DNA from 2 places in the Caulobacter sp. 10L414 genome. Region 2 is predicted to be linked to the other one. Evidence: riboswitches for the same ligand, from Rfam matches in the RefSeq annotation. Region 2 holds a riboswitch; the other holds the start of a gene.
The links. Region 2 has a riboswitch for glycine ahead of gcvT (glycine cleavage system aminomethyltransferase GcvT). Riboswitches for the same ligand answer to the same signal wherever they lie in the genome.
Positions count from the first base shown of each region.

Region 1: another riboswitch for glycine. It lies ahead of AC1DCG_RS22080 (TonB-dependent receptor domain-containing protein); the one in region 2 lies ahead of gcvT (glycine cleavage system aminomethyltransferase GcvT).

Region 1 covers NZ_JBFTJR010000074.1:7,770-11,163, reverse strand. Annotated here, with positions in the region: gene AC1DCG_RS22080 (TonB-dependent receptor domain-containing protein) at 1-2,063, opposite strand, end outside; glycine riboswitch at 2,200-2,291, opposite strand; glycine riboswitch at 2,295-2,383, opposite strand; gene AC1DCG_RS22075 (ABC transporter substrate-binding protein) at 2,650-3,394, opposite strand, start outside.
Region 2 covers NZ_JBFTJR010000088.1:2,203-5,596, reverse strand. Annotated here, with positions in the region: gene gcvPA (aminomethyl-transferring glycine dehydrogenase subunit GcvPA) at 1-83, opposite strand, end outside; gene gcvH (glycine cleavage system protein GcvH) at 200-565, opposite strand; gene gcvT (glycine cleavage system aminomethyltransferase GcvT) at 639-1,751, opposite strand; glycine riboswitch at 1,909-1,999, opposite strand; partial or broken gene AC1DCG_RS23315 (hypothetical protein) at 2,105-2,209, opposite strand; gene AC1DCG_RS23310 (hypothetical protein) at 2,245-2,637, opposite strand; gene AC1DCG_RS23305 (site-specific DNA-methyltransferase) at 2,648-3,394, opposite strand, start outside.

The DNA.
Region 1 (3,394 bases), on a different contig from region 2:
ATGTTGTAGTAGTCGACCGAGACGTTGAAGCCCGGAATCTGCGGCGGCGAATAGACGAAGCCGGCCGTGAAGGTCTTGGCCGTCTCCGGCTGCAGGGCCTGGTTGCCGCCGCCGTTGGTCAGCACGTAGACGCTGGAGCTGGTCACCGGGTCGACGATGGTGTTGTAGCCCGTCGTGCTGGTGGTGAAGAGCTCGGTCAGGTTGGCCGAACGGATGTCGCGCGACTGGGTGATCCGGCCCCGGAAGCCCGGGAAGAACTCGTTGGTCGCGCCCAGCTTCCACGACCAGATCGAGCCGGTGGTGTCGTAGTCGCTGATGCGGGCGGCCGCATTGACCTCCAGCTTGTTGAGCACCGGCACGTCGCGGACGACGGGCACCAGCACTTCGGCGAAGGCTTCCTTGACCGTGAAGCTGCCCGACATCGCCGAGAAGCTGAACGAGGTGAAGGCCTTGGCCGTGTCGAGGGCGCCGACCGAGCGATCGACCGACTCCTTGCGGGCCTCGCCGCCGACGGCGATCGAGACCGGACCGGCCGGCAGCTCGAAGGGCTCGCCGCGCAGGCTGAAGCCGCCGACGTCGAGCTTGGAGGTCTCGCGCATGCTGGGCGTGCCGGTGACGTAGGCGATCGCCGCGGCCGAGGGCGAGCCCTCGCCGAACAGGTTGATCGGCACGCAGTTGGTGGTCGGGTCGGTCAGGGCGATGCGGCAGACCGCCTGGCCGCTCGTCGGGCTGATCACCGAGTCCACGGCGTTGGCGTAGTTCTGGGTCAGCAGGAACCCGGGGGTGTCGATGTTGTTCTCGTTCTCCCCGTGGCTGTAGTAAGCGCTCCAGCGCCAGCCGTCGCCGAACGAACCGTCCAGCGCGATCGTGCCCTGGGTGGCCACGCGCTCGAAGTCGATGGTCGAGTACGACAGGTCGCTGTTGAAGCGGCCCATGGTGAACTGGGTCTCGTCGGCGTTGGCCAGGGCGGTGCGCACGGCGGTCGGCAGGAAGGCGTTGTCGGCCTTGATCGTCAGGTTGCCGCGGTTGTGGTCGCCGAACCAGATGTAGTCGTTCCACATGCGCGAGTGGCGCAGCTCGGCGGTCAGCTTGACGCTGTCGGTCAGGTCGTAGGTGACGCTGGCCATGGTCGCATAGCGGCGCTGGGGCGTGACCAGGGGCGACAGGTCGTCGTTCGAGGGGCCTTCGCCGCCGATCGAGTTGGTGCCGCTGACCGTGCCGTAGTCGAAGTCGCGCAGGCTGCCGTCGGGATTGAAGGCCTTGCCCTTCAGCACGCCCGACATGATCAGGCCGCCGTAGGCCGCGTTCGAGAAGCCCACGTCGGGCGCCAGCTTGTAGCGGCCGTCGCCGTTGGGAACGGTGGCCCAGCGGCCGATGTTGGGACGGCTGTTCTTGGGAACCACGCCTTCGTTGTTGAGGAACTCGCCGCCGATGACGAAGTGACCGCGCCCGTCGGCGAAGCCCGTGCCCCAGGCGCCTTCGACGCGCACCTGCTCGGCGTCGTCATAGGACGAGACGCCGCCCTCGACGCCCAGCTTCCCGCCGGTGAAGTTGCGGTCGATCATGATGTTGGCGACGCCGGCCACGGCGCCCGAGCCCCAGGCGGCCGATGCGCCGCCGGTGACGACGTCGACGCCCTTGACCAGCACGCTGGGCACCACGTTCAGATCGTTCTCGCCCGAGAAGCGGCGACCGTCGATCAGCACCAGGGTGCGGCTGATGCCCAGGCCCCGCAGGTCGAGCGGGGCGTTGCCGGCGCCGGTGTTGGTGCCGGTGGTCTGGGCCGAGGTGGTGGCGCGGAACTGCGGCAGGTCGTTCAGGGCCGCGGCGATGTTCGGGCGCGCGCCGACGGCCAGGTCGACGTCGGTGACGCGGACGGTCGGGGTCGGGGCCTGGAAGCCGGCGCGGTCGATGCGCGAGGCGGTGACGACGATCTCGCCGACGCTGTCGTCGGCCTTGTCGCCCGAGGTCTGGGCCAGGGCCGCGCCGTGCAGCGCCAGCGCCGCGGGCAGGATGCTCGCGCCGATCAGCAGGGCGCGGCGGGAGTGACGTGAAAATGCCAAGTGAGATCCCCTCTCAAACATGCAGTCGACAGTCGCCCCCGCCCCGGACGCCCATGAACTGGACGGTCCGGCAGCTGCGATCCGCCAGCGGCGCACCACGCGCCGCTCGCGAAACCGCAAGGCGTTCCTCTGCCCCCGCTGTCCTGTTGGCCTGAGAGATTCGGAACGCACCGCGCCCTTGCTCCTTCGGCGAGACGCTCCTCCTGGAGGCGCGCCTGCTTTCCAGCGTCCTTGTGCTCCGCGGTCCTTTTGCCTGAGCGTTTCCGGGGCGGTTGCGCCTTCGGCGTCGGGTCGAACCTGATCTCTTCCGCAAGAGCAGGATCAGTTAGGCCGGGCGTTCCGCTGTCGGCAAAACCGGTGGAAGCGGCATGTTTTCATCGCGCCGGCCGCGATGAGCGGGCACGTTCTTCCTGACGATCAACCCAGGGGGATCGGCCATCGCCCTGCGGTTTCAACCGATCAGGGGGGCGTGACAGGTCGGTGACAGCTTCGCGGCGCGGGCGCGAGCCGTAAAAATGGGCTGAGCCCCGGCCCAGCGGGTCAATTTGCACAAACATTTGGCGACAATTGCCCGCAATGCGGGCGCCTAGTCGCGATCGCCCCGCGCGCGGCGCCAGCGGGCCAGCATTTCCTCGCGCCGGCCCTGGTCGAAATTGGCCAGCAGGGCCGGCCCGACCCGTATCGGACGGCCGCCCGGCGGCGGGCGCGCGCCCAGCCCCTCGCGGATCGGCGTCAGCCGCGCCTGCGCCAGCCGCCGCTGCCCCTCCTCCGACATCAGGTAGTCGAGGAACAGGCGCGCGGCCTTGGGATGGGGCGCCGAACGGGTGATGAACGCCACCCGCGCGATCGACAGGTAATAGTCGTCGGGCACGACATAGCCGATATCCGGCCCCTGCCCGCGCGCCCACCAGTCTGCGTAGGAGCGGTTCATGTCATAGGCCAAGAGATGCCGGCCGGCCGTGACGCTGGCCAGGATCGGCGCGCCGGGCACGTAGAGCCCGGGATCCGAGCCCGCCAGGGCGTCATACAGCGCCCAGGCGTCCGGATAGACCACCGTGTCGCTCGACAGGTAGAGGAAGCCCACCCCGCTCTTTTCCGGATCGTACATGGCGATCCGGCCGCGCCAGCGGGCGGGGTCGTCGCGCAGGGCCGCCAGCAGCGCGGCGTGGCTGCGCGGCACGTCCTCTTCTTTCAGCAGACGCTTGTTGTAGGCGAAGACGATCGGCTCGGCGGTGACGCCGAACCCCTGGTCGCGCCACACCGCCCAGGCCGGCAGGTGGCGGGCCTCGGGGCTGCGGTAGGTCTGGGCGTAGCCGTCGTTGATCAGCTTG
Region 2 (3,394 bases):
ACGAAGAGGTCGTCGATCGAGCCCGCGCCGATCACGCCGAGCATGTCGGCGCGGTCTTCGGGGGTCAGGGGGAGGTAGCGCATGGGGAGAAGCACCTAGGATTTGTCATCCCGGCCGAAGCGCCGGGATCTCCGGCGCCCGGCGGGCGAGATCCCGGATCGACGCTTCGCGCCGTCCGGGATGACACGAAAAAAGCGGCTTAGAGCGTCGCCAGGAACGCCTCGTAGGCGTCGCGGTCCATCAGGGCGTCGACCTCGGCCGGGGTGGACAGCTTCAGCTTGGCGAACCAGCCGCCGGCTTCCGGCGCGGCGTTGACGGTTTCCGGCGCATCGCCCAGTTCGGCGTTGGCTTCCACGACCTCGCCCGACACCGGGGCGTAGACGTCCGAGGCGGCCTTGACGCTCTCGACGACGGCCAGGCCTTCGCCTTGAGCCACGGTCTTGCCGACTTCCGGAACTTCGACGAACACCACGTCGCCCAGTTGCTCGGCGGCGTAGGCGGTGATGCCGACGGTGGCGATGTCGCCTTCGACGGCGACCCATTCATGGTCTTTGGTGAAGCGCATTGTCGGGCCCTTTCTCTATGTTTGCGACGCGACGGACGCCAAAACCGGCGTCCACTTTTGGCTGTCGCGTCGGCTAAAGTTTGCGGACGTAACGGGTGGGAACGAACGGGGAGGCTACGACCTCTGCGGCCGCCGGCTTGCCCCGGACGATGACTTTCAGCGTCGCGCCGATTACGGCGTAGGCCGGAGGCACGAAACCGATCGCGATGGCGCCGCCGAAGCTGGGGCCGAAACCGCCGCTGGTGACCTTGCCGATGACGTTTCCGTCGGCGTCGGCGATGTCGGCGCCTTCGCGCGCCGGGGCGCCTTCCAGCACCTTCAGGTTCACGCGCACGCGGGCCAGCTCGCCGGCCAGTTCCTTGGCGATGCGGTCAGCGCCCAGATAGTCGCCGGCCTCGCGGCGGCTCTTGCCGACGGCGAAGTTCAGGCCCGCCTCGATCGGCGAGACCGTCTCGTCCAGGTCGTGGCCATAGAGCGGCAGGCCCGCTTCGAGGCGCAGGCTGTCGCGGGCGCCCAGGCCGATCGGCTTGACGCGCTCGTCTTCCAGCAGGGTGTTCCAGATGCGGGCGGCGTCCGAGGCCGGCACCGAGATCTCGTAGCCGTCCTCGCCGGTGTAGCCCGAGCGCGAGATGATGGCGGGAACGCCGAAGGCGGTCAGGGCCTTGGCGTCCATGAACACCATTTCGGCCGCTTCCGGCACGTGGGCGGCCAGCACGGCGGCGGCTGCGGGACCTTGCAGGGCCAGCAGCGCGCGGTCTTCCAGGCGCTCCACCGTGGCTTCGCCGGCCAGGGTCTCGGCGATGATCTTGTAGTCGTTGTCCTTGCAGGCGCCATTGACCACGACGAACAGGCCGTCTTCGTCGGGACGGGCGGTCATCAAGTCGTCGATGATGCCGCCCTGCGCGTTCAGCAGCACGCCGTAGCGCTGCTTGCCGGCCTTCAGGCCCTGGTAGTCGGCCGAGACCACCTTCTCGAAGCTCTTGGCGGGGTTCTCGCCGCGCAGGCGGGCCTGGCCCATGTGCGAGACGTCGAACAGGCCCGCATGCTCGCGGGTCCACAGGTGCTCTTTCAGCACGCCGTCCTTGTACTGCACGGGCATGGAATAGCCCGCGAACGGAACCATGCGGGCGCCGGCCGCCACGTGGGCGTCGTAGAGCGGGGTCTTCTTGAGATCGTCGGTGGACACGCGGCGGGCTCCGAAACGGGGTCGGCGACGGTTCCGGCTCTCGCCGGTTGGTCGCGCCCCCGCTGTCCCTTTGGCCTGAGAGATTCCGGCCTCTTCCAAAGAGAAGCCTTGCTCCTTCGGCGAGCCGCCCTTTCGGGAGGCTTCTTTCCAGCGTTCCTAAACCCGCGCGGTCCTTTTGCCTGAGCGTTTCCGGGGCGGTTGCGCCTTCGGCCTCGGGATCGAATCCCGATGTCTCCCGCGAGGGTCAGGCGGTCAATGAGCGAGGGCGGGGAGGGAGTCAAGCGCGGCCGAGGTCTTGGCGCGTGGGGATCCGGCGACGCCTGGATTCGAGGCGCGCGACCAACCCTCGATCGTCATCCCGGGCGGAGGCGCGAATGCGCCGCAGACCCGGGACCCAGGGGCGACCGCATTGCGCCGGCCCCTGGGTCCCGGCTCTCCGCTTCGCTGCGGCCGGGATGACGAGGTTTAGAGTGCGCGGGAGAAGGCTTGGCCCTCAGCCCTTCTTCACCGCGCCGCCCTGGCCGACGAAGCCCAGCACCAGGAACTGCAGCGTCGCGCCCATGGCCACGCCCAGCAGGGTGACGCCCAGCCAGGCGGACGGTCCGGGCGTCGGGCCCATGCCCGAGCTCGCCGTCCACAGATAGACGCCCCAGACGAGAGCGGCCCCGGCCACGGGGCCGATGAAGGCGAGGTTGGCCTTCTCGCCCAGCCGACGCCGGCCGATGATCACCAGCACCGCGCAGCCGACGATCTGCACCAGCGGCCCGACCAGGTTCAGCGGAAAGCTCGCCTTGTCGGGCAGCGCCGAGGTGCACAGCATGGTCAGCACGATGGCCAGGCAGCCGATCGTCCAGTAGCGGCGAACGCCGATGGGGCCTTCCTTCACTTGAAGGCGATCAGGCGTGGGGCATGGCCGCGCGCACCTGGGCGCGCAGCACGTCGATGGGGGCCAGGCCCGCGTCGGTCTTGAAGTGCCAGTAGGTCCAGCCGTTGCAGGCCGGGGCCGACTGCACCATGGCGCCGATCTTGTGGATCGAGCCGGTCAGGTCGCCGACCGCGATCGAGCCGTCGGGGCGCACCTTGGCCGCATGGGCGCCCTTGGCGCAGTACAGCGTGTCGCCCGGATGCAGCAGGCCGTTCTCGACGATGACGCCGAACGGCACGCGCGGCTCGGCGCGCTTGGAGCCGGTCATCTCCAGGTCCTGCGGCGCGATCGGCGTCACCTGGGCGATGCGGGTCTTGGCGTGCTCGACATATTCGGCCTCGCGCTCGATGCCGATGAACTTGCGGCCCAGGCGCTTGGCGGCCGCGCCCGTGGTGCCCACGCCGAAGAACGGATCCAGGATCACGTCGCCCGGCTTGGTGGTCGACAGGATCACCCGGTAGAGCAGGGCTTCGGGCTTCTGGGTCGGGTGGGCTTTGGCCCCATCGGCGCCCTTGATGCGCTCCTCGCCGGTGCACAGCGGGATGGTCCAGTCCGAGCGCATCTGCACTTCGTCATTGGCCATCTTCAGGGCGTCGTAGTTGAAGGTGTAGCGCTTGGCGTTCTGGCTCTTGGAGGCCCAGATCAGGGTCTCGTGGGCGTTGGCGAAGCGGGTGCCCTTGAAGTTGGGCATCGGGTTGGTCTTGCGCCAGATGACGTC